4 regions of the Mesorhizobium sp. WSM4906 genome follow, and region 3 is predicted to be linked to each of the others. Evidence: predicted binding sites of a transcription regulator. Region 3 holds the regulator's gene; each other region holds the start of a gene.
The links. The regulator PhoB, encoded in region 3, activates phosphate uptake and scavenging genes when phosphate is short. The targets are predictions, from matches to a motif close to TGTCATNNANCTGTCAT.

Region 1 (5,434 bases), 1.3 Mb from region 3:
GGCGAATGGTGCGCCGACCAGGGCATGCCGCTCTCCTACCACCACCACATGGCGGCGGTGGTCGAGACCGAGCCGGAGCTCGACGCCTTCATGCGCAATTCCGGCGAAGGCATTCCGCTTTTGCTCGATGCCGGCCATCTTGCCTTTGCCGGCGGCGATGTGCTGCGCGCCATCGACAACCACCACAAGCGCATCAACCACGTGCATGTGAAGGATGTGCGCATGGGCGTGATCGACGGGCTCGACCGCACCAAGCAGTCCTTCCTCGATGCCGTGGCGCTTGGCGCCTTTACCGTGCCCGGCGACGGCTCGCTCGATTTCGGCGCCATCGTGCAGAAGTTCGCCGACTACGGCTACGAAGGCTGGTTCGTGGTCGAGGCCGAGCAGGATCCGAAGAAGAACCCGCCGCTGAAGATGGCTCAGGTCGGCCACAAGGAGCTGATGCGGGTGATGACGGCCGCCGGCTATACGGTGGAGACGCAAGGCTTCCCGGCCTAGACGGTGGATTTGCCACGGCGCGCGGTTTATCCGTTGCGCTTTGGGCAAATCCTGGATTGGCGCTATGAAAGACTATGAGCACCCCTTCTTCCGGCCGCTATGGCGACGCATCGCCGTCGTCGCCGTCTGTCTGGTCTGGTCGGTGATCGAGTTCGCCTCCGGTACGCCGTTCTGGGGCGTCATCGCGCTCGGCTTCGCCGGCTACGCGGTGTGGCAGTTCTTCTACCTCTACAAGCCGGTCGAGGAGGACAAGCCCCCCGCCGAGCCGAAGGATTGAAGCGGTCGATGGACTGGAGGTTCTTTTGTATTGGATGTTGCGTGGGTGACGGTTCGTTTGCGTTGGCGATTGGCCGGAACGCCCCTCGCTTCGTCATCCTAGGGCGGAGCAAGGAGCGTAGCGACGCAGCGCAGACCCAGGATCCATGCCGTGACTTTGAAGGTAGTTGTAACGGTGCAGAATTCTGCTCCGGTGCGCCCTTCGACTAAGGTAACGGCATGGATCCTAGGGTCTCCGCGACGGAGCTTCGCTCCTGCTTCGCCCTAGGATGACGAAGTTTGGAGGCTACGGCCAATCCCGAAGGTTTGGGGCGGATTCCTCAGCTGGTGAAATCTCTGGTGCGCCAAACCACCAGAGCCAACAGGCATAGGAGAGACAAAAATGTCGAAACTGCTCGTCAAGGCCGACAAGGGCCACGGCCACGTCGCTCACGTCACCCCGCAAAGCGCCGGCTGGACTTATGTCGGTTTCGATCTGCATCGGCTGCGGCCAGGCGAGACCGCGTCCGGCAAGACGGGCGAGCGCGAAGTCTGCCTGGTTTTCGTCACCGGCAAGGGCAAGGTCTCGGCCGGCGGCAAGGAGCTCGGCCTGCTCGGCGAGCGCATGTCGCCGTTCGAAGGCAAGCCCTGGTCGGTCTATGTGCCGCAAGGCTCCGACTGGTCGGTGATCGCCGACACCGACCTGGAGCTCGCCGTCTGCTCGGCGCCGGGCCTCGGCGGCGGCCTGCCGGCCCGTGTCATCTCGCCCGACGATCTCGGCCAGGAGGTGCGCGGCAAGGGCACCAACACGCGCTACGTCACCAACATCCTGCCCGAGGGCAAGCCGGCCGACTCGCTGCTGGTGGTCGAGGTCATCACACCCGGCGGCCATACCTCCAGCTATCCGCCGCACAAGCACGACCGGGACAATCTCCCAGCGGAATCCTATCTGGAGGAGACCTATTATCACCGCCTCAACCCGCCGCAGGGCTTCGCCTTCCAGCGCGTCTACACCGATGCCGACAGGAACGGCGTGCGCGACCTGGACGAGGCGATGGCGATCGAGGACGGCGATGTCGTGCTGGTGCCCAGGGGCTACCACCCCTGCGCGGCCTGCCACGGCTATGATCTCTATTATCTCAACGTCATGGCCGGCCCGAAGCGGACGTGGAAATTCCACAACGCGGCCGAGCACGAGTGGCTGATGAAGGCCTGAGATTTTTCATCGAGCTCAACCTGTTGGTCCAGTTCGAGAAAATCGTCGGCTAAGGACTGTCGGGGGCTGTCTGCCTTCGAAAACCCATGAAAGCTTCGTCAATCCGTCATGGAAATCACCTATGGCGGGGTCTGACGAGGTTCTTTCATGCGCTACGCCATCTATTTCACCCCACGGCAGGACGAGCCGCTGGCGCGTATCGCCGCCAATTGGCTTGGACGCGACCCCTTCGGCGCGGCGACGCGGCCGGTCGAGGCCGTGGCCGACCTGTCGGCGGCGGAAGTTGCCTTCCACACGGCTTCGGCCAGGCGCTACGGCTTCCATGCGACGCTGAAGGCGCCGTTTCGGCTGGCGCCGAACGAGACCGAAACCTCGCTGCGCGCGGCGCTCGACGATTTCGCCGAGGCGACGCCGCCGGTCGTCATTCCGCGTCTCGTCGTCGGTCAGATCGACGGCTTTTTCGCCCTGGTGCCGGAAGCGCCGTTCGATCCTCTCAACAGCTTCGCCGGCGAGGTTGTGCGCGCTTTCGACCGTTTCCGCGCGCCGCTGACCGAAGCCGAGATCGAGCGCCGCAGCCCCGACTCGCTGAAGCCGGACGAGTTCCGCAACCTCTGCCAGTGGGGCTATCCTTACGTTTTCGAGACGTTCCGCTTCCACATGACGCTGTCCGGCCGCGTCGGGCCACAGGAAAGCCCACGTCTTCGTGCAGCAATCGACAGTCTGTTCGCGGACGTGCTGCAGCACCCGGTGCCGGTGGACGCGCTGACGCTTTTCGTCGAGACCGAACCGGGCGCCCCTTTCATGGTGCTCTCCCACCATGCGCTTGGCCGCCGCCCGGCCAGAAAAACCGCCTGATACCGAGACTAAGGATCGCCTGAAATGACCGCCGAAACCTTCCTCACCAATGCCCGCATCGTGCTGCCCGACGAGATCGTCGAGGGCTCGCTGCTGCTGCGCGATGGCCAGATCGCCGCGATCGAGCCGGGCGCCGCCGCCCGCGCCGGCGAGGACATGGGCGGCGACTACATCATCCCGGGTCTCGTCGAGCTGCACACCGACCATCTCGAAGGCCACTACGCGCCGCGCCCGAAAGTGCGCTGGAACCCGATCGCCGCCGTGCTCGCCCATGACGCGCAGGTGGCGACCGCCGGCATCACCACCGTGCTCGATGCTCTGCGCGTCGGCATGGACGAGGACGCCGACCTGAAGTCCGACGACGTCCGCAGCCTCGCCGACGCGATCGAGGACAGCGTCAGGCAGGATCGGCTCAGGGCCGACCATTTCATCCATCTGCGCTGCGAGGTTTCGGCGCCGGACTGCCTCGAGGCCTTCGCCAATTTCGAGACCGACGACAGGGTCAAGCTCGCCTCGCTGATGGACCATGCGCCGGGCCAGCGCCAGTTCGTCAATCTCGAGACCTATGCCTATTACTACCAGCGCAAGCTGAAGCTGACCGATCGCGACTTCCAGAAATTCTGCGAGAAGCGGATGGCGGAATCGGCCAGGAATTCCGGTCCCAACCGCGTCTTCATCTCCGCCGCCTGCCACGAGCGCGGCATCGTCCTCGCCAGCCATGACGATGCGACGGCCGGCCATGTCGACGAGGCGATTGCGCAGGGCGTGCGCGTTGCCGAGTTCCCGACCACCGAGGAGGCGGCAAGAGCCTCGAAGGCGGCCGGCCTCGGCGTGCTGATGGGTGCCCCCAATGTCATGCGCGGCTCCTCGCATTCCGGCAATGTGTCGGCGCGCACGCTTGCCGGCGACGGTTTGCTCGACATCCTGTCGTCCGACTACATCCCCTTCAGCCTGATCCAGTCGGCCTTCTTCCTCGGCGATGTCGTCGAGGGCATCTCGCTGCCGCAGGCGGTCGCCATGGTTTCGAAGAACCCGGCCGACGCGGTTGGCCTCGCCGATCGTGGCGTCATCGAGCCCGGCCGCCGCGCCGACCTGGTGCGCGTGCGCGTCGACGAGCATGTGCCGGTGGTGCGCACCGTGTGGCGCCAGGGCAGGCGTGTCGCATGATGGTTTCTGCGTCGATCGAGCGCGAGCTCACCGAAACGCTTCCCATCCGCAACGGCGTTTTCGTCGCGGTCGTCGGCCCGAGCGGTGCCGGCAAGGATACGGTAATCGGCTACGCCAAGACGCGCTTCGCCGACGAGACGCGGCTGGAATTCGTGCGCCGCGTCATCACCCGGCCGAGCGATTCCGCGAGCGAGGACCACGACACGCTGGCCGATGCCGCCTTCGCCGAGGCGGAGGCCGACGGCGCCTTCGCCATCTGCTGGGACGCGCATGGCCTGCGCTATGGCCTGCCGGCCGACGTCGACTGGGCGGTCGCCAATGGTCATGTGGCCGTGGCGAATGTCTCTCGCGCCGTCATCCCGGCGCTGCGCGAGCGCTATGCCAATCTGGCCGTGGTCGAGATTACCGCCTCGCCGGAAATCCTCGCCGAACGGCTGGCGGCGCGCGGCCGCGAATCGCGCGGCGAGGTGCTCGCCCGCCTGGCGCGCAGCACGAGCGTGACGCTGTCCGGCCCGGACGTCACCTCGATCGACAATAGCGGGGCGAAAGAGATCGCCGGCGAGCGCTTCGCCGAGGTGTTGCGCAAGGCGATGGCGTTCTCGGACCTTTCGGACCAGATCTAGCGCCTTTCATTCTCCCCTTGTGGGAGAAGGTGGCCTCGCGAAGCGAGGTCGGATGAGGGGTGCTCCAGCTTGGCAAGGACGGTGATCCTTCCAACACCCCTCAACCGTCTCGGCGCTGCGCGCCGATCCACCTTCTCCCACAAGGGGAGAAGGAGGGGTAGCGCTACTCCGCCGGCGCGCCGGCGACGTTCCGGCGCGTCGCCTCCATCATCCGGCGCCGTGCGCGGAACACGCCCCATTGCTGGTCGACCAGCACGCCGATCAGGATCACGCCGCCCATCACCGCGAAGTTGAGCGAGGAAGGGATGCCGAGCAGGTTGACCAGGTTCTGCAATTCCTGCAGCAGCACGGTGCCGAGGATGACGCCCACCAGCGAGCCCTCGCCGCCGCGCAGCGAGAAGCCGCCGAGCACCGCGGCGGCAATGGCGTAGAGCTCGTAGAACTGGCCATGGCTCGCCGGCGAGATCGAGCGCGTATACATGGCGAAATAGATCGCCGACAGCGCCGTCAGCACGCCGCAGATGACATAGGCCGCGATCACGACGCGGCCGGTGCGGATGCCCGAATATTTCGCCGCTTCCTCGTTCTTGCCGATGGCGTAGAGATAGCGCCCGAACACCGAGCGGTGCAGCACCACCCACATGACGACGGCGATCACGATCAGCGCGATGAAGGAGTTCGGCAGCCCGCCGGAACGGCCGGCGGTGAGGAATTCCAGATCCGGGAAATTCTGGCCGAAGGCGAAGCCGGCCGTGCCGTCGGCGGTATAGAAGCGGGCGACCCCGCGGTAGATCAGCAGGCCGCAAAGCGTCACCACGAA
Region 2 (5,434 bases), 3.1 Mb from region 3:
CGGCGCCTCGGGCGGCGGCACCAGTCCTTTGTCGAGCGCGATGCCGTAGAGCAGGCTGACGATGCTCTTGGTCACCGAGCGCAGATCATGAGCGTGCCGGCGTCGAAGGTGACATGCCCGAGAGGGCGCCCCCATTCCTGATCGTTGCCCTCCGCATAGTGCTCCAGGAACACCCTTTCGGAGCGGGCAGCGAGAACGATATGCAGGTCATGCAGCAGGCCGGACTCAACGCCGGCAAGCAGCTTGCGGTGGATCGCCGGATCGAAGCCGAGAGATTCGGCCGCGGCGGATCCGGACCGGGTCGGGGACGATTTTGCGATGGCCATGGGTTTTTCGCTCCGCGTTTTGCTTCACCCTCACGAAATCCCACCCGATTCAGCGCGCCTCATACGATCGAGACGCCCTATTTTACCGACATGCTCGGACCGCCTTCGACCGCCAGCACCAGGCGACGGTTGGTGATGCGCGCGAGCTGCGCCAGCCGGCCGGCCGGGCGCTCGCCATAGAGGTCGGCAAGCGAAGCCGGCAGCACGAGCGCCAGCGCGCCGTTGCCGCGGCTCTCCCATTTCAGCCGGGGCATCACGCCCGGCATTGCCGCCGTCAGCAGATAGATGACGCGCATCATCGCTGCCAGCACGCGGGCGCGCTCGAGCATGCGCGGCGGCGCCAGCGCCTTGATCTCCGGGGCGATTCCATCGTTGAAGACGCCGTCATGGCGATAGGCGCTGGCTAAAGCCAGATAGGCGCGGCCGGGGTGGTCGACGCCGATGAAGGAGGCGTGCGCGATGATGTTGAGAGACTGCCTGCCGCGATATTCGGGATGCGCGCGCCAGCCGATATCGGCAAGCAGGCAGGCGGCATGGCGATAGCGCGCCTCGTCCACAGTCTCGTCGATGCCGAAGGCCTTGAAGGCCTTGCCGGTCCATTCGACGAGGTCATGCGCGTGATGGACCGAACGCGAACGCAGCACTGCCAGCTCTTCGGCCGCCGAGATCAGCGGATCGGCCTTCTGCTCGGCCGCGTCGAGCAGCGAATAGAGGAAGCCCTCGCGCACGCCCTGTGCCGAGACGACGATCTTGGAGGGCTGCATCGCCGCCATGATCTCCTGCAGCACGACGGCGCCGTAAGGCAGAAGCGAGCGGCGGTTCTTGGAGACACCCTCGATGCCCCTGACCTTCTCGACCTCGCCCTTGGCCACCTGCCTGAGGAAGTTCTGGGCACTGTCGGCGGCTATCTCGTAATGATGCATAACGCCGAGCGGATAGTTGCTCATCTCCATATGCAGCCGGGCGAGGTTTCGCCAGGTGCCGCCGACGGCATAGAAGACCCTGCCCTGCCCGCCCTTGAGCAACTTCGCCCGCGCCAGTTCCTGGCGCGCGATCTTCTGCGCCTGGACGAGCGAGTTCTTGGCCATGTCCTGCAGGCGCAGGCCGCCGAGCGGCAGCGTGATGCCGTCGCCGATCGTTTCGCCATTGATGTCGATGAGCTCAAGGCTGCCGCCGCCAAGGTCGCCGGCGATGCCGTTGGCCGGGTGGAAGCCGGATATGATGCCGAGCGCCGAATAATGCGCCTCCTGGCGGCCGGAAAGCACGCGGATCTCGGTCTTGAGCACGTCCTCGGCGCGGTGGATGAAATCCGGGCCGTTGATCGCCTCGCGCGCCGCCGCTGTTGCCAGCACATACATGTGCTCGGCGCCGGCCTGATCCGAAAGCGCGCGAAAACGGCGGAACTCCTCCATGGAGCGCGTCACCGCCTCGGGATCGAGCTTGCCCGTCGAAACGATGCCGCGGCCGAGGCCGGCCAGCATCTTTTCGTTGAACAAAAGTGTCGGCGAGCGCGCCAGCCCTTCGTAGACGACGAGGCGGATCGAGTTCGAGCCGATGTCGATGATCGACAGCGGCCGCCGGTCCTGGAGCCGGCCCTGGGAGACTGAAATCACGCGGCGGCGTTCTTCTTGCGGCGCTTGAACTGGGCGATGCGCCTGGGCGCATGCGATTTCAGCGCGTCACCCCGTCCGGAGAGGCTCGGATTGGTCATGAAATATTCCTGCGCGTTGAACGGTTCCTCGCCCTCCTCCAGCACGACGCGCCGGGAGGTGCCGTCAGCCAATACGTCGAAACTTTGCTGGTTGTCCATGACGTTGCCGAGCATGATCTGGCCAAGCACCTGTTCATGCACAGTTGGATTGGTGATCGGCACCAGGGTTTCGACGCGGCGGTCGAGATTGCGCGGCATCATGTCGGCGGACGAGATGTAGACGATCGCTTCGTCGGATGGCAGGCCGTGGCCGTTGCCGAAGCAGAAGATGCGGCTGTGCTCCAGGAAGCGGCCGACGATCGACTTCACCCTGATGTTCTCGGACAGGCCCGGCACCTGCGGCCGCAGGCAGCAGATGCCGCGCACGACGAGGTCGACCTCGACGCCGGAGCGGCTGGCGTCATAGAGCGCGTCAATGACGATCGGGTCGACCAGCGCGTTCATCTTCATCCAGATGCGGGCCGGCCGGCCCTCGCGCGCATGGACGATCTCATCGGAGATGTGTCTCAGGATTCGGTTGCGCAGCGTGAAGGGCGACACGGCAAGGCGCATCTCTTCGGCCGGCTCGGCATAGCCGGTTATGAAGTTGAAGATCTGCGCGACGTCGCGCGCGATCGTCGGATCGGTGGTGAAGAAGGACAGGTCGGTGTAGATGCGCGCCGTGACCGGATGATAGTTGCCGGTGCCGAGATGCACGTAGTTGCGCAACCTGCCGTCCTCGCGGCGCACGATGAGCGACATCTTGGCGTGGGTCTTCAACTCCAGGAAGCCGAAGACGACCTGGACGCCGGCGCGCTCGAGGTCGCGCGCCCAGCGGATGTTGGCCTCCTCGTCGAAGCGCGCCTTGAGCTCGACAAGCGCCGTCACCGACTTGCCGGCCTCGGCCGCGTCGATCAGCGCGCGCACGATCGGGCTGTCGTTCGAGGTACGGTAGAGCGTCTGCTTGATCGCCACCACTTCCGGATCGGCCGCCGCCTGGCGCAGGAACTGCACCACCACGTCGAAGGATTCGTAGGGGTGGTGGACGATGATGTCCTTCTCGCGGATAGCGGCCAGGCAGTCGCCGCCATGCTCGCGGATGCGCTCGGGAAAACGCGGATTGTAGGGCGTGAATTTGAGATCGTCACGCGGGATGGCGACGATCTCGGAGATCTGGTTGAGCGCCAGCGGACCGGTCAAGACGCTGATGCGGCTTGCCGAAACGCCGAGTTCGCCGGCGACGAAGTCGCGCAACTCGGCCGGCATCAGCGTGTCGAATTCGATGCGGATCACGGACCCGCGACGACGGCGTTTCAACGCCGTCTCGAACAGGCGCACGAGATCCTCCGACTCTTCCTCGACCTCGATATCGCTGTCGCGAATGATGCGGAACGTGCCGGAGCCCTTGACCTCATAGCCGGGGAACAGCTTGGAGATATAGATGCCGACCGCTTCCTCGAGCGGGATGAAGCGCACGTGGTGCTTGCGGTCGGGCAGACGGATGAAGCGCCGCAGCGCCACCGGCAAGCGCAGCAGCGCGCTCATCTCCTCGCCATTCTTGCGGTGGCGCAACTGCAGCGCCATCGAGAAACCGAGATTGGGGATGAACGGGAACGGATGCGCCGGGTCGATGGACAGCGGGGTCAGCACCGGGAAGACCTGTTCCTGGAAATGTTCTTCCAGCCAGGCCTTCTCGTCCTTGCTGAGCGCGTCGCGGGTGATGCTCTCGATGCCTTCCTTGTTGAGCAGCTCCATCAAGGTCGACAGGCTCTTCTGCTGGTCTTCCTGCAGTCGCTCGACCTCGCGCAGCAGCTGCTCGAGCTGCTGCTCGGGCGTGCGGCCGTCCGGACTCTTCAGCACAATGCCCTCGCGCACCTGGCCGGCGAGACCGGCGACGCGGACCATGAAGAACTCATCAAGATTGGCGGCCGAGATCGACAGGAAGCGGACGCGCTCGAGCAGCGGATGGTGCTCGTTCAGCGATTCCTCCAGCACGCGCCGGTTGAACTGCAGCCAGGAGAACTCGCGGTTGACGAAACGGTCGGGATTCCCGCCGTCGGGGCTTGCCGCCTCGACGGTGACGAATTCGCTCTGTACCGGTTTCAGTTCATTCATGGTTCCTTGCCCGCAACCGTCCCTTTTGGAGCGCCATACACCGCCGGACGCGTGACCGACGCTCTAACACGCTTTCATGACGCATGATGTCACGGAATCGGTAGTTCCCCGAGGTCATGCGCTTAACCGGCTCAACTTATCCTCTGCCAGCCTTTTGCGACAGTTTCATTTCATCGATCTTGCAAACTGGCAGGTTATGATCCAGATGCAAACGGGTCCGAACTGAAGGAGACGACGATGGCAGGCGGTTCCATTCCCCATTTCCAGAACGATGCGGGCCATCCGGTCATCGACATCGGCGTCAAGGAATTCATGTGTACCGGCGCCAATCCGCCTTTCGACCATCCGCATGTATTCCTCGACATGGGCGACGACGATGAGAAGGTCTGCCCCTACTGCTCGACGCTCTACCGCTATTCGCCGAAGCTGAAGGCGACGGAAACGGAGCCTGCCGGCTGCCTCTATATCGACCAGGCCGCCTGACTAGCAGGTCGCGGATGATTGCCAGATCATGACTGAAGCGCGGTCCCGGCAGGTCGTCATCGCCGGGGCCGGCATAGCTGGCCTGACTGCGGCGCTCGCCTTTGCCGAGCGCGGTTGCGTCGTGACCGTGCTGGAACAGGCCAGGCAGCTCGAAGTGGTGGGCGCCGGGCTCCAGCTTTCCCCCAACGCGACCCGCATCCTGCGCCGGCTCGGCGTGCTCGACCGCTTGGCGACAAGCGCCGTCAGGCCGGAAGCGGTGGTGCTGAAGGACGCCGCCACCTTGCGCGAGCTGGCGCGGGTGCCGCTGGGCCAGGCTGGGGAGAACCGCTGGGGCGCGCCCTATCTGGTCGCGCATCGCGCCGATCTGCACACTGCGCTGACAATGCGGATGGCCGAGCTGCCCGAGATCCAACTCGTCACCGGCGCGCGGGTGACGGACATCACTGTCGAGCCGCAAAACATCGCCGTCACAGCCGAAACGGATGGCGGAAAGATCGAGGCCGCCGGACACCTGCTGGTCGGCGCCGACGGCGTCTGGTCGACTGTTCGCAGGCAGCTTGCGGGCATCGATTCAGCTTTCGGGAAGAACCGCTTCTCCGGCGAGCTCGCCTGGCGCGCCACGGTGGCGGCGGAAAGCGCCGCCGGCCAGGCCTTTGCGGCGACCGGCGCGGGCGACTGCGTCACCACCTTCCTGCACCCGGGCTTCCATATGGTCGCCTATCCGGTGAGCAAGGGCAGCGCCGTCAACCTGGCCGCCTTCACCAAGGGCGAGCGCATCGCGGAAGGCTGGTCCGGCCATGCCGACCCCGCCATTCTTGCC
Region 3 (5,434 bases):
GGGCGATCTCGCCGGCTCGATGGTCGGCGCGTCGACCAAGGCCCTGCTCAATTCCGACAACGCGCTGGCGCAGCGCGTGGTCTCCGACGACGCCATCATGGACGCGCGCCAGCGCGAGCTCGACGATCGCGCCATCACCTTGATCGCCAAGCGCCAGCCGATGGCCGACGACCTGCGCAGCGTGGTCGGCGCGATCCGCATGGCCGGCGACCTCGAGCGCATCGGCGATCTCGCCAAGAACATCGCCAAGCGCGTCGGCTCCGTCGGCGTCAGCGCCGCGCCGCGCGACCTGTCGCACTCCATCGACTCGATGGCGCAGCTGGTGCTGATCCAGGTCCAGGGCGTGATCGAGGAGTACACGGTGGGCGACGCCACGGCGCTCGCCAAGCTCCGGAACGACGACGAGCGCATCGACGTCAAATACACCTCCGTCTTCCGCGAGCTCCTGACCTACATGATGGAGGATCCGCGCAACATCACGGCCTGCACGCATCTCCTGTTCTGCGCCAAGAATCTGGAGCGCATCGGCGACCACGTCACCAACATCGCCGAGAATGCCTATTATGTGCTGACCGGCACCCAATTGCCCGCAAACCGTCCGAAGCAGGACGAGACGGCGATGTCGGCGCCGGCGGCCTGACAAACGAAGGTACCTGCTAAATGATCGCGCCACGCATCATGGTGGTGGAGGACGAGGAGCCGCTGGGGGTGCTGCTCCGCTACAACCTCGAATCCGAAGGCTATCAGGTCGAGGTGGTCACCCGCGGCGACGAAGCCGAGATCCGCCTGCAGGAGAACGTGCCCGATCTCCTGGTGCTCGACTGGATGGTGCCGGCGGTTTCCGGCATCGAGCTTTGCCGCCGCCTCAGGATGCGGCCCGAGACCGAACGGCTGCCGATCATCATGCTGACGGCGCGCGGCGAGGAAAGCGACAGGGTGCGCGGCCTCTCGACGGGCGCCGACGACTATCTGGTCAAGCCGTTCTCGACGCCGGAATTCATGGCCAGGGTCAAGGCGCTGTTGCGCCGCGCCAAGCCGGAGGTGCTTTCCAGCGTGCTCAAAGTCGGCGACATCGTGCTCGACCGCGAATCACACCGCGTCTACCGCAAGAAGAGCGAGATCAGGCTCGGTCCGACCGAGTTCCGGCTGCTCGAGTTCATGATGCGGCATCCCGGCCGGGTGTTCTCGCGCAGCCAGTTGCTCGACAATGTCTGGGGCGAGACGATCTATATCGACGAGCGCACCGTGGACGTACATGTCGGGCGCCTGCGCAAGGCGGTCAACAACGGCCGCATGCCCGATGTCATCCGCACCATACGCGGCGCGGGATACGCAATCCGCGAGGATTAGGCGCACCGTTCGTGGAATTGACGCGTCCGCTACCGGATCGCATGCGTTGGTGAGTAGCTGAGACGCTCGTGCTTCGTCATCCACGGGCGGAGCAAGGAGCGAAGCGACGCGGCGCAGACCCGAGGATCCATTCCGTGACGTCGACGCGGCACTGCGGTGCAGAATTCTGCTCCGCTGCGCATTTCGATCAAGGTGACGGCATGGATTCCAGGGTCTTCGCGACGGAGCTTCGCTCCTGCTCCGCCCTGGAATGACGAAAGCTCAAAAGGCCTTCGCTAATCTCCGGCGATTCGGAAAGCCGCTCAGGCCACATTCTTCCCGGCGCCCGCCCTTGCCTGGACGCCCGGGGCGAAAATCTCCTGGTCGACGAAGGTCAGCGCGCGCATGGCGCAGCCCTCGCGGATCAGCGGCAGTTCGTTCGGCTCAGTGTCGAAGGAGATCGATTCCGAGTGCTGGCCACCGGCGGTCTGGGCGATGGCCTCGCGCAGCGACGGCTCGATCAGGTCGAAAGCGGCGGCGCTGACGCCGACCATGGCGACCGGCGCCGGGTCTATCAGCGCGAACAGGCTGCCGAGGCCGAAGCCCAACGCCTCGCCCGCCCGGCGGTATGCCTCGCGCTCCGGGCCGTCCTTCTCCCGCGCCTTGGCGGCAAGCGCCCGCATGTCGGCGTCGCCGACGTCGACCGGCTCGGCGTCCTCGCTCATCTTCATGGCGCTGCGCCAGATGGCGTAGTTCCCGGCATAGGCCTCGACGCAGCCGCGGCGTCCGCAACGGCAGAGCGCGCCGCCTGGACGATGGATCATGTGGCCGAACTCGCCGCCGGAAGAATGCGTGCCGGTGAACAGCTCGCCCTTCAGCACCAGGCCCATGCCGATGCCGTGCGACAGCAGGATGGCAATGAAGTTGTCGCGATAGCGGTTGGGGTCGCGCCATTGCAGCGCCACCGCCATCATGTTGCAGTCGTTCTCCATGGTCGCCGGGATGCCGAATTCCTTTTCCAGGATGTCGGCGAAAGGAATGTCGGTCAAAGGCGTAATCGGCGACCACAGCATTGCCCGCGCATGGGAATCGGTGATGCCCTGGATGCCCATGGCGATGCGGGCGACGCTGCGGACATCGAGGTCGGGGTCTTCCAGCCGGCGCCGGACGATCGCCACGCATTCGCCGATCAGCTCGTCGCGCGGCATGGTCAGCGTATCGAGGCGCCGCTGCTCCTCGGCGATGACCTGCCCGGCATAGTCGATGACGGCGACGGAAAGGAAATTCAGCGACAGCACCACCGTCACCACCGCGGCCGCCTCGGGGTTGAGGGCGAGGCCGACCTGCGGCCGGCCGCGCTTCAGCGATGCCGCCTCGCTCGGTTTGCTCTCGGCCAGGATGCCTTCCTGGATCAGGTCCGAGGAAATTGCCGAAATGGTCGAGTGGCTGAGCCCGGTGGTCGCGGCGATCTCCGTGCGCGACGGCTGGCCGGCGCGGCGCACGGCCGAGAGCACCATGGCGCGGTTGCGCCGGCGCAGGTCGTCGTGGCGGATCCCGACCGACATTTTTCTCCTCCCGGTCAGCGCGGCCTCTTGATAATGCATGGGCCGTCGGCGACACGCCAGATCGGTTCGGTTGCGGATACAACACCACCGAACCGCTCTGGATTTTGTTTCATTCAGTTCCCACGGCAGCGGCTCCGCGCTTCCTGTGCAACTGTTTTCAGGATAGTGGCAGAAGCGGCCAAGGCTGTCATTATTTATTGCGGGCCTCGAAAAAAAGTTCGCGGCACCTCAAAAACCATCAGAATCGCAGTTGACAGTGCTTCGGCGTTGGATCAGTGTTTTTTCGAGGCTCGAAAAAAAGCCTCTGTTACCGGCCTTGGGGCCAGTCTGGGTCGCGCCGCAAGGGCGCAGGGAGGAAATCATGAAGAGATTCGCAACCGCCATGCTGGCGGGTGTCGCCATGTCGTTGACGCTGGCGTCGGTCGCAGAGGCGAAGGACAAGGTGATCGGCGTTTCGTGGTCGAATTTCCAGGAAGAGCGCTGGAAGACCGACGAAGCGGCGATGAAGAAGGCGATCGAGGCGGCCGGCGACAAATACATTTCGGCCGACGCGCAGTCCAATCCGGGCAAGCAGCTGACCGACGTCGAAAGCCTGATCTCGCAGGGCGCAAACGCGCTGATCATCCTGGCGCAGGATGCCTCGGCGATCGGCCCGGCGGTGCAGAAGGCGCTCGACGAGGGCATTCCGGTCGTCGGCTACGATCGCCTGATCGAGAACAAGGATGTGTTCTACCTGACCTTCGACAACAAGGAAGTCGGGCGCATGCAGGCCCGCGAGGTGTTTAAGGCCAAGCCTGAAGGCAACTACGTCTTCATCAAGGGCTCGGGCGCCGATCCGAATGCGGATTTCCTGTTCGCGGGCTCGATGGAAGTGCTGAAGGAAGCCATCGACAGCGGCAAGATCAAGAATGTCGGCGAGGCCTATACGGACGGCTGGCTGCCCGCCAATGCGCAGAAGAACATGGAACAGTTCCTGACCGCCAACGACAACAAGGTCGATGCGGTCGTGGCGGCCAATGACGGTACTGCCGGCGGCGTCGTCGCGGCGCTGACGGCGCAGGGCCTGGCCGGCACCGTTCCGGTCTCGGGCCAGGACGGCGACCACGCGGCGCTCAACCGCATCGCCCTCGGCACGCAGACCGTGTCGGTGTGGAAGGACGCCCGCGAGCTCGGCAAGAACGCCGCCGAGATCGCCTCGCAGCTCGCCGACGGCAAGAAGATGGCCGACATCGCCGGCGCCAAGGACTTCACCACGCCTGGCGGCAACACCGTCAAGTCGCTGTTCCTGACCCCGATCGCCATCACCAAGGACAATCTCAACGTCGTCATCGACGCAGGCTGGATCAAGAAGGACGAAGTCTGCGCCGGCGTCGCGGCTGGCGCGGTCGCAGTCTGCAATTGATCCGGCCGACGTTTATTCAAATCCTGACGCCGCGGCCCAAAGCCGCGGCGTTTCTCAAAAAAGGGCTTCCTGCTTCAAATGATACGGGAAAGCCGGTGGAGCGGTTCATCGTCTGGCAGAATCGTCGAACCGCCCCAGCCATTTGTTTCCAAGCAATTCCGGACGGATTACACACTTTTCCTGGAGTTGCCCCAGCATTTGTGGTCCGGCATCCGAGTCAGAGGACAGCCGGTGGGAGGAGATCATGACCGATACGACCTCTGAGACGGCGGCCAACCCGGCGGCGGATCGCGCACGTGCTTCCGAACTCAGCGCGATCGGCCGTTTCCTCAAGGCGACCGAACTCGACACCCGCATGCTCGGCATGGTCGGCGCGCTGCTGATCATCTGGATCGGCCTGCACGTCATTTCGAGCCTGCGGCTCGGCGTCAATCCGCTCGATTTCGACAGCCGCACGTTCCTTACGCCGCGCAATCTGTGGAACCTGTCGGTGCAGACCTCGGCCGTGGCCATTATGGCCTCGGGCATGGTGCTGGTCATCGTCATGCGCAACATCGACCTCTCCGTCGGCTCGGCCGAGGGGCTGATCGGCATGGTCATGGGCTTTGCCCAGGTGCATTTCCTGGTGCGGATGGTCGGGCTCGAGCTCGGCAATCCGTGGATCTGGGTGCTGGCGCTGGCCATCGGCCTGGCGCTCGGCCTGCTGATCGGGGCCTTCCAGGGCTTCGTCATCGCCTATCTCGAGGTGCCGGCCTTCATCGTGACGCTGGGCGGGCTGCTGGTGTGGCGCGGCGCCGCCTGGTGGGTCACCAGCGGCCAGACGGTCGCGCCGCTCGACGCCACCTACCAGCTGATGGGCGGCGGGCCGGCCGGCTCGATCGGCGCCAGATGGAGCTGGGTGGTGGGCGTCGTCGCCTGCCTGGCGGTGGTGTTTGCGCTGTTTCACGGCCGGGTGCAGCGCAAGCGCTTCCGTTTCCCGCTCCGGCCGATCTGGGCCGAGACGCTGCTCGGCGCGGTCGCCTGCGCGATCATCATGGGCGCGGTGTGGCTGGCCAATTCCTATCCCTGGCCGGTCGGCATCGTGAACCGATACGCCGCCGCCAACAACATCACCGTTCCAGAAGGCGGGTTGTTCATC
Region 4 (5,434 bases), 1.6 Mb from region 3:
AGCCGGTACGAACGATCAGCACCGAGATGATCAGGATGATGAGCGGCGGCATGACGGCGCCGGTGGCGCGCACCGTGGCAAACAGCACGATGGTGATGCCGAACAGGATGAAGGACCACGACGCCACCTTGTTGATGTGGGCGGCGATGTCGATCGCCGTGCTGTCGCCGGTCAGGAACAGGCTGAGCACCGCGCGATCGAAAACGAACAGCAGCGCCACCAGCGCGCCGGTGAGCACGAGGTTGAACCCGACTCCCGAAGCGGCGACCCTACCGATGCGATCCCAGCGCCCGGCGCCGACATTCTGCGCCGCCATCGAGGAGACTGCGGCGCCGATGGCCAGAGCCGGCATCTGGATATAGGTCCAGAGCTGCGCCGCGATGCCGTAGGCCGCTGCGACCTGCGAGCCGTAGGAATTGACGATCCCCATCACGGTCAGCGCCGCGGCCGAGATGACGATCATCTGCAGGCCCATCGGCACGCCCTTGAAGACGACGATGCGCAAAAGCGCCGGGTCCGGCTTGAGCAGGGCGAGGTCGCCGCCCGCCAGCCGCAGCGGATTCTTGCGCGCATAGAGCACGATCAGGATGGCGACCACGCTCACCGTCTGGCCGATCAGCGTCGAGGTGGCTGAACCGACAATGCCGAGCTCGGGGAAGGGGCCGATGCCGCGGATCAGCAGCGGGTTCAAAACGACGTCGAGCACGACCGCCAGCGCCATGAAGACAAACGGCGTGCGCGAATCGCCAGCGCCGCGCAGCACGGTCATGACAAAGGACAACAGGTTCATCATCGGCACGGCGACGAAGATGATGCGCAGATAGGCGCGCGCCAGCGGCAAGGCGTCCGCCGGCGTGCCGAGCCCGGTGAGGATGGCGTCGACCCAGATCCAGCCGCAGACCGCGAACACCATCGAGACGAGGAAGAAGAAGGTCGCGCTGGTGCCGACGATACGCCGCGCCTCGGCCAAGTCGCGGGCGCCGACGGACTGCGCGACCAGGATGGTCGCCGCCATGCCGATGCCGAACACCGTGCCGAGGATCAGGAACAGCACCAGATTGGCGTTCGAGGTCGCGGTCAGCGCCGCCTCGCCGAGGAAGCGCCCGACCCAGACGGCGTTGATCGAGCCGTTGAGCGACTGCAGCACGTTGGAGCCGAGCACCGGCAAGGCAAACAAAAGCAGCGTGCGCGGAATCGGGCCGCTGGTCAGGTCGCCGGTCCGCCGGCGAGCGGGCTTGTCGTCATCCATGTTGTTATCCATGGTGGGGCGGGCACCGAAAATGAATCAGGCCCGCGATGCTATCGCAGGCCTGATGGTGATGCATCCCTTGCGGGTTGGATGCCTCGTGGCACCCGACCCGATGAACGATGTTAGTTCGCGGCGAGGCTGTTTCCAGACAGGCCGGGGATCGTAACCTGATAGACCAGGAAGGTGGTGTCGACATCGGCGCCATCCTCGGCCTTGTAGGGCGCGCCGACCTGGAAGCCGTCCTGGGTGAGGAAGTCGTTGTCGTTGGCGACGAACAGGAAATAGTCGTCGGGCAGCTTCGGATCGAGCACGCTCACCAGCGACATCGCTTCCCATTTCTCCGAGAGGTTGTTCTTGTCGTTCGGCGCGCCATTGTGCAGGCCGAAGCGGCCGAGCTCACCCTTGTCGTTGATATCGATGAAGGTCGTGAGCTTGGCCGGCGTCACCGACGGATCGAGCACGCCCTTCGGCGCGACCGGCTTGTCGGCGGCGTCGAACGGACCATTGGCGATATCGGTCGCGCCCGTCAGGTCGACAATGTTGATCTTGCGGTAGAGCGACTCGGCGTCCTTCAGGCCCTGGCCGTTGCCGCTGTCGCGAGCCAGCATCAGGAAACTCTTGTCGGACAGCGCCACGATCTCGCTCTGCGCGGCCACCTTGGTCTTGCCTTTGGCGTCCTTGAACACCGGCAGCGGCACGACATATTCGTGCGCCAGCTTGAGGTGGGCGAGGTCGGAGGCGTCATAGACGAGCGCGCGGGTGTTCTGGCGCGTCGAACCGGAATCGCCGCCATCCTGGCGCGGCGCTGACTGCAGCACCGCGATCAGGAACTTGCCGTCCGGCGTCATCGACATGCCTTCGAGGCCCTGGTTGTTCTGGCGACCGGTCTCGGGATCCTTCGGATCGGGCTCGGCCGCGCCAGGGCCGGGGTTGTCGGAAGCGAAGTTCGGCTTGCCATGGCGCATCGGCACCAGAGCCGCCGGCGGCTGGGTGGCCGACATCAGATGACCGTCGGCCGAGAAGCGGTAGATGTTGGGGCCATATTCGTCGGAGATGAACATGGTGCCGTCGGGCAGGCGCACGATCGCCTCGTCGTCCAGCGCCAGCTTGCCGTTGTCGGCCTGCGGCAGGATCGGCATGTCGCCGGCGGCCGGGCGCACGCCGTTGAGCGGATCAAGGCCGGTGGCGTCAGCGCCCTTGTCGTCGGTCAAGAGCATGGTGTCGGCTAGCGTCGCCTTGACGCTCGACTGTTCCTGGCCGGCGGCGGGCGCGGCGCCCGGAGCGGTCGGGGTCAGCTCGATCGAAATGGTGTTGAGGCGCGGCCGGTAGTCTGTGGTGCCGACGACGTTGTAGCCGCGGTCCGGCAGCAGCCACAGCGAGCCCTTGTAGCCGGCGCCGTCACGCGTCCAGGACTTGGTGTCGATCGACATGCCGGAGCCCGAACCGAAGGTCTCGCCGAACTTGTCCTTCTGGCTGGCCGGAATGCGGCCGATCCCGACAAGCCCCTTGTTGACATAGGCGACGCCGTCGGCGAGCGCCGGGGTCAGGGTGGTGAACAGGGCAAGCGCGATGCCGAGCGAGACAGTGCGGTTCAAACTTTTCATGGATATCCCCTTCTTGACGAACAGATCGGCCAATGCCTGGAAGGGCGCGGCATCGAAGATGCGGCGAGCCGGTTTCCGTCGAGCGGTCTAGGACTTGAACGTGATGGTTGCGTGACAGTTTCCCTTCTCCTACAAGGGGAGAAGGGAAAAGCCAAGGGGAGAAGGGAAAAGCGCTCAATCGCTTTCCCGCGCGATCAGCTCCAGCGGCCAGACCTCGCGGATGGTTCGCGGTCCCTCCGGGCCGGCGAAGGCAGGGAGCGAGGCGAGCAGCATCTCGGCCAGTCGCCGGCCCATGGGCTCCAGCGACGGACGGAAGGCGGTCAACGCCGGCGAGAAGTAGCGGCAAAGCGGCGTGTCGACGATGACGATCACCGCTATGTCGTGGCCGGGCCTGATGCCCATCTCGGCCAGCGCCTTGCAGCCGCCGAGCGCCATGGCGTCATTGTTGAAGATGATCGCCGTCGGCCGGTCCTTGGAGAGCATCACGCGCGGCGTCACCTGGTAGCCGCCGGGCTCGTTGATGAAGCCGTCGGCGATCAGGCCGGGGTCGACTTCGATGCCGTGCCTCTTCAGCGCCTTGCGGTAGCCGTCGAGGAACAGGTAGCCGAAGTTGAGATCAAGCGAAGGGCGGATGGCGGCAATGCGGCGGTGGCCGTGCGCGACCAGCCGGTCGACGGCTTCATCACCCGCCCTCTCGAAATCGATATCGAGCGAAGGATAGGTGTCCCCGCCGGATTGACTTCGGCCAAGCGTGGCGAAGGGAAAGCCGGCCTTGCTGAGGTAGTCGATCCGATCGTCTTCCCGCCGTGTATTGGCCAACACGACCGCGTCGGCCCGGCGCGTCTCAACCACGCGGCGCAGCCTCTCCTGCTGATATTGGCCTGGCTCACCCATGACGACCATCAGATCTAGGTCATACTCGGCGAGCCGCGCCTGCAGCCCGGTCAGGAAGGGAATGAAGAACGGCTCGCCATATTGCTGGTCGCCCGGATGCGGCTGCAGCATGAAGGCGATCGAGCGGGTGGCGCCCTGGCGCAGGCTGCGGCCGGACTGGTTGGGCGAATAGTTCAGCTTCCTGGCCGCCTCCAGCACGCGCTGGCGGGTCTCGGCATTGACGTCGGCGCGACCGTTCAAGGCGCGCGACACGGTGCCGATCGAAATGTTCAGGTGACGCGCGAGATCGTGGATGCTGGACGCCAAGGCAGGTTCTCCCCCTTCTTCGCTAGCACCGGCCGGCGCTCAGGCCAAGCAGCCGATGACGATTTTCGCGAGTGGGTGATTGACATTCTACGCCATCGGGTGTGTTGTCGTAAACGTTTACGGGAAAACGTTTACGGTACGCCGTGGATGCCGTGACGGTCGGCCTGGAGGGGCCGAACGGGAGGAGTGCTGGATGATGAAGGTCGTCCTGGTCGGGTGCGGAGCCATGAGCAGGCACTGGCTCGATGCCGCAAGGCAGATCGACGGGCTTGCCGTCGTCGGTCTCGTCGATCTCGATGCCGAGCGGGCGAAGGCGAGGGCGCGCGAATACGGGCTTGCCGCCGCCGTCGTCGGCACCAGCGTTGACGCCGTTCTCGGCCAGACGAAGCCCGACGCCGTGTTCGACGTCGTGGTTCCCGCGGCCCGGCGCGAAGTGGCCTTCTCCGCTTTCGCCCATCATTGCCATCTGCTTACCGAAAAGCCGCTCGCCGACAGTCCGCAAAATGCCCGCGCCATCATCGAGGCTGCCCGTCGCGCCGGACGCGTTCACGCCGTCGTCCAGAACCGCCGCTATGTCGCCAATGTCAGGCGGATCCGGCGGTTTCTGGACTCCGGCGCCATCGGCAAGCCGACCAGCATCCATGCCGACTTCTTCGTCGCGCCGCATTTCGGCGGCTTTCGCGAGGAGATGGCCCATGTGCTGCTGCTCGACATGGCGATCCACACTTTCGATGCCGCGCGCTACATGGTCGCCGGCGAGCCTGCCGGCGTCTACTGCCAGGAATGGGAGCCGGCCAATTCCTGGTACCGGCAGGGATCGTCCGCCAGCGCCGTCTTCGACTTTGGCGGCGGCAAGGTCTTCACCTACGCCGGCTCGTGGTGCGCCGACGGCTTTCGCACCAGCTGGGAGGGCAGCTGGCGCATCGTCGCCGAGCGCGGCAGCCTGTTGTGGGACGGCCATGAGGAGCTGAGGGCGGAGGTGGTTGCGTCCGGCCGCGACGGTATCATCGACAAGACCCAGCTGATCGAGGTGCCGGCGCTCGACCCCGCCGATCGGGTGGGCGGCCATCTCGGTATCATCAAAGATTTCATGCACGCGGTCGAAACCGGGACCGAGCCCGAAACGCGCGGCGCCGACAACATCAAGAGCCTGGCCATGGTCTTCGGCGCCATCGAAAGCGCGGAGACCGGACGGCGCGTGGCGATCGCGACCCAGGAAGGATGACGATGCCAAACCCGCTTCTCGACATCAGGATCGGCACCATGGTGCGGGCCAATCTCGACGATCCGGCCGCCTATATCAGACAGATCCTGCCGCTTGGCTTCGAAAGCATCCAGCCCTTCTTCTGGCAGACGCTGGGCGGCAAGGACCTGCCGCGGC

Region 1: QAZ22_RS02540 (DUF1045 domain-containing protein) is a predicted target of PhoB. The motif match lies at 2,063-2,079, and genes of this name have one in related genera.
Region 2: QAZ22_RS23705 (RNA degradosome polyphosphate kinase) is a predicted target of PhoB. The motif match lies at 4,288-4,304, and genes of this name have one in related genera.
Region 4: QAZ22_RS16470 (esterase-like activity of phytase family protein) is a predicted target of PhoB. The motif match lies at 2,954-2,970, and genes of this name have one in related genera.

What each region holds. Positions count from the first base shown of each region.
Region 1 is NZ_CP121355.1:553,870-559,303, reverse strand. It holds gene iolE (myo-inosose-2 dehydratase) at 1-498, shown strand, start outside; gene QAZ22_RS02550 (DUF3329 domain-containing protein) at 563-775, shown strand; gene iolB (5-deoxy-glucuronate isomerase) at 1,157-1,969, shown strand; gene QAZ22_RS02540 (DUF1045 domain-containing protein) at 2,117-2,824, shown strand; gene QAZ22_RS02535 (alpha-D-ribose 1-methylphosphonate 5-triphosphate diphosphatase) at 2,849-3,991, shown strand; gene phnN (phosphonate metabolism protein/1,5-bisphosphokinase (PRPP-forming) PhnN) at 3,988-4,614, shown strand; gene QAZ22_RS02525 (ABC transporter permease) at 4,778-5,434, opposite strand, start outside.
Region 2 is NZ_CP121355.1:4,927,628-4,933,061, forward strand. It holds gene QAZ22_RS23690 (serine hydrolase) at 1-75, opposite strand, end outside; gene QAZ22_RS23695 (hypothetical protein) at 72-326, opposite strand; gene ppx (exopolyphosphatase) at 404-1,939, opposite strand; gene QAZ22_RS23705 (RNA degradosome polyphosphate kinase) at 1,936-4,131, opposite strand; gene QAZ22_RS23710 (zinc-finger domain-containing protein) at 4,369-4,614, shown strand; gene QAZ22_RS23715 (FAD-dependent monooxygenase) at 4,643-5,434, shown strand, end outside.
Region 3 is NZ_CP121355.1:1,827,604-1,833,037, forward strand. It holds gene phoU (phosphate signaling complex protein PhoU) at 1-640, shown strand, start outside; gene phoB (phosphate regulon transcriptional regulator PhoB) at 661-1,350, shown strand; gene QAZ22_RS08650 (ROK family transcriptional regulator) at 1,653-2,894, opposite strand; gene xylF (D-xylose ABC transporter substrate-binding protein) at 3,256-4,296, shown strand; gene QAZ22_RS08660 (sugar ABC transporter permease) at 4,541-5,434, shown strand, end outside.
Region 4 is NZ_CP121355.1:3,464,781-3,470,214, forward strand. It holds gene QAZ22_RS16465 (MATE family efflux transporter) at 1-1,249, opposite strand, end outside; gene QAZ22_RS16470 (esterase-like activity of phytase family protein) at 1,372-2,853, opposite strand; gene QAZ22_RS16475 (LacI family DNA-binding transcriptional regulator) at 3,028-4,053, opposite strand; gene QAZ22_RS16480 (Gfo/Idh/MocA family oxidoreductase) at 4,247-5,278, shown strand; gene QAZ22_RS16485 (sugar phosphate isomerase/epimerase) at 5,281-5,434, shown strand, end outside.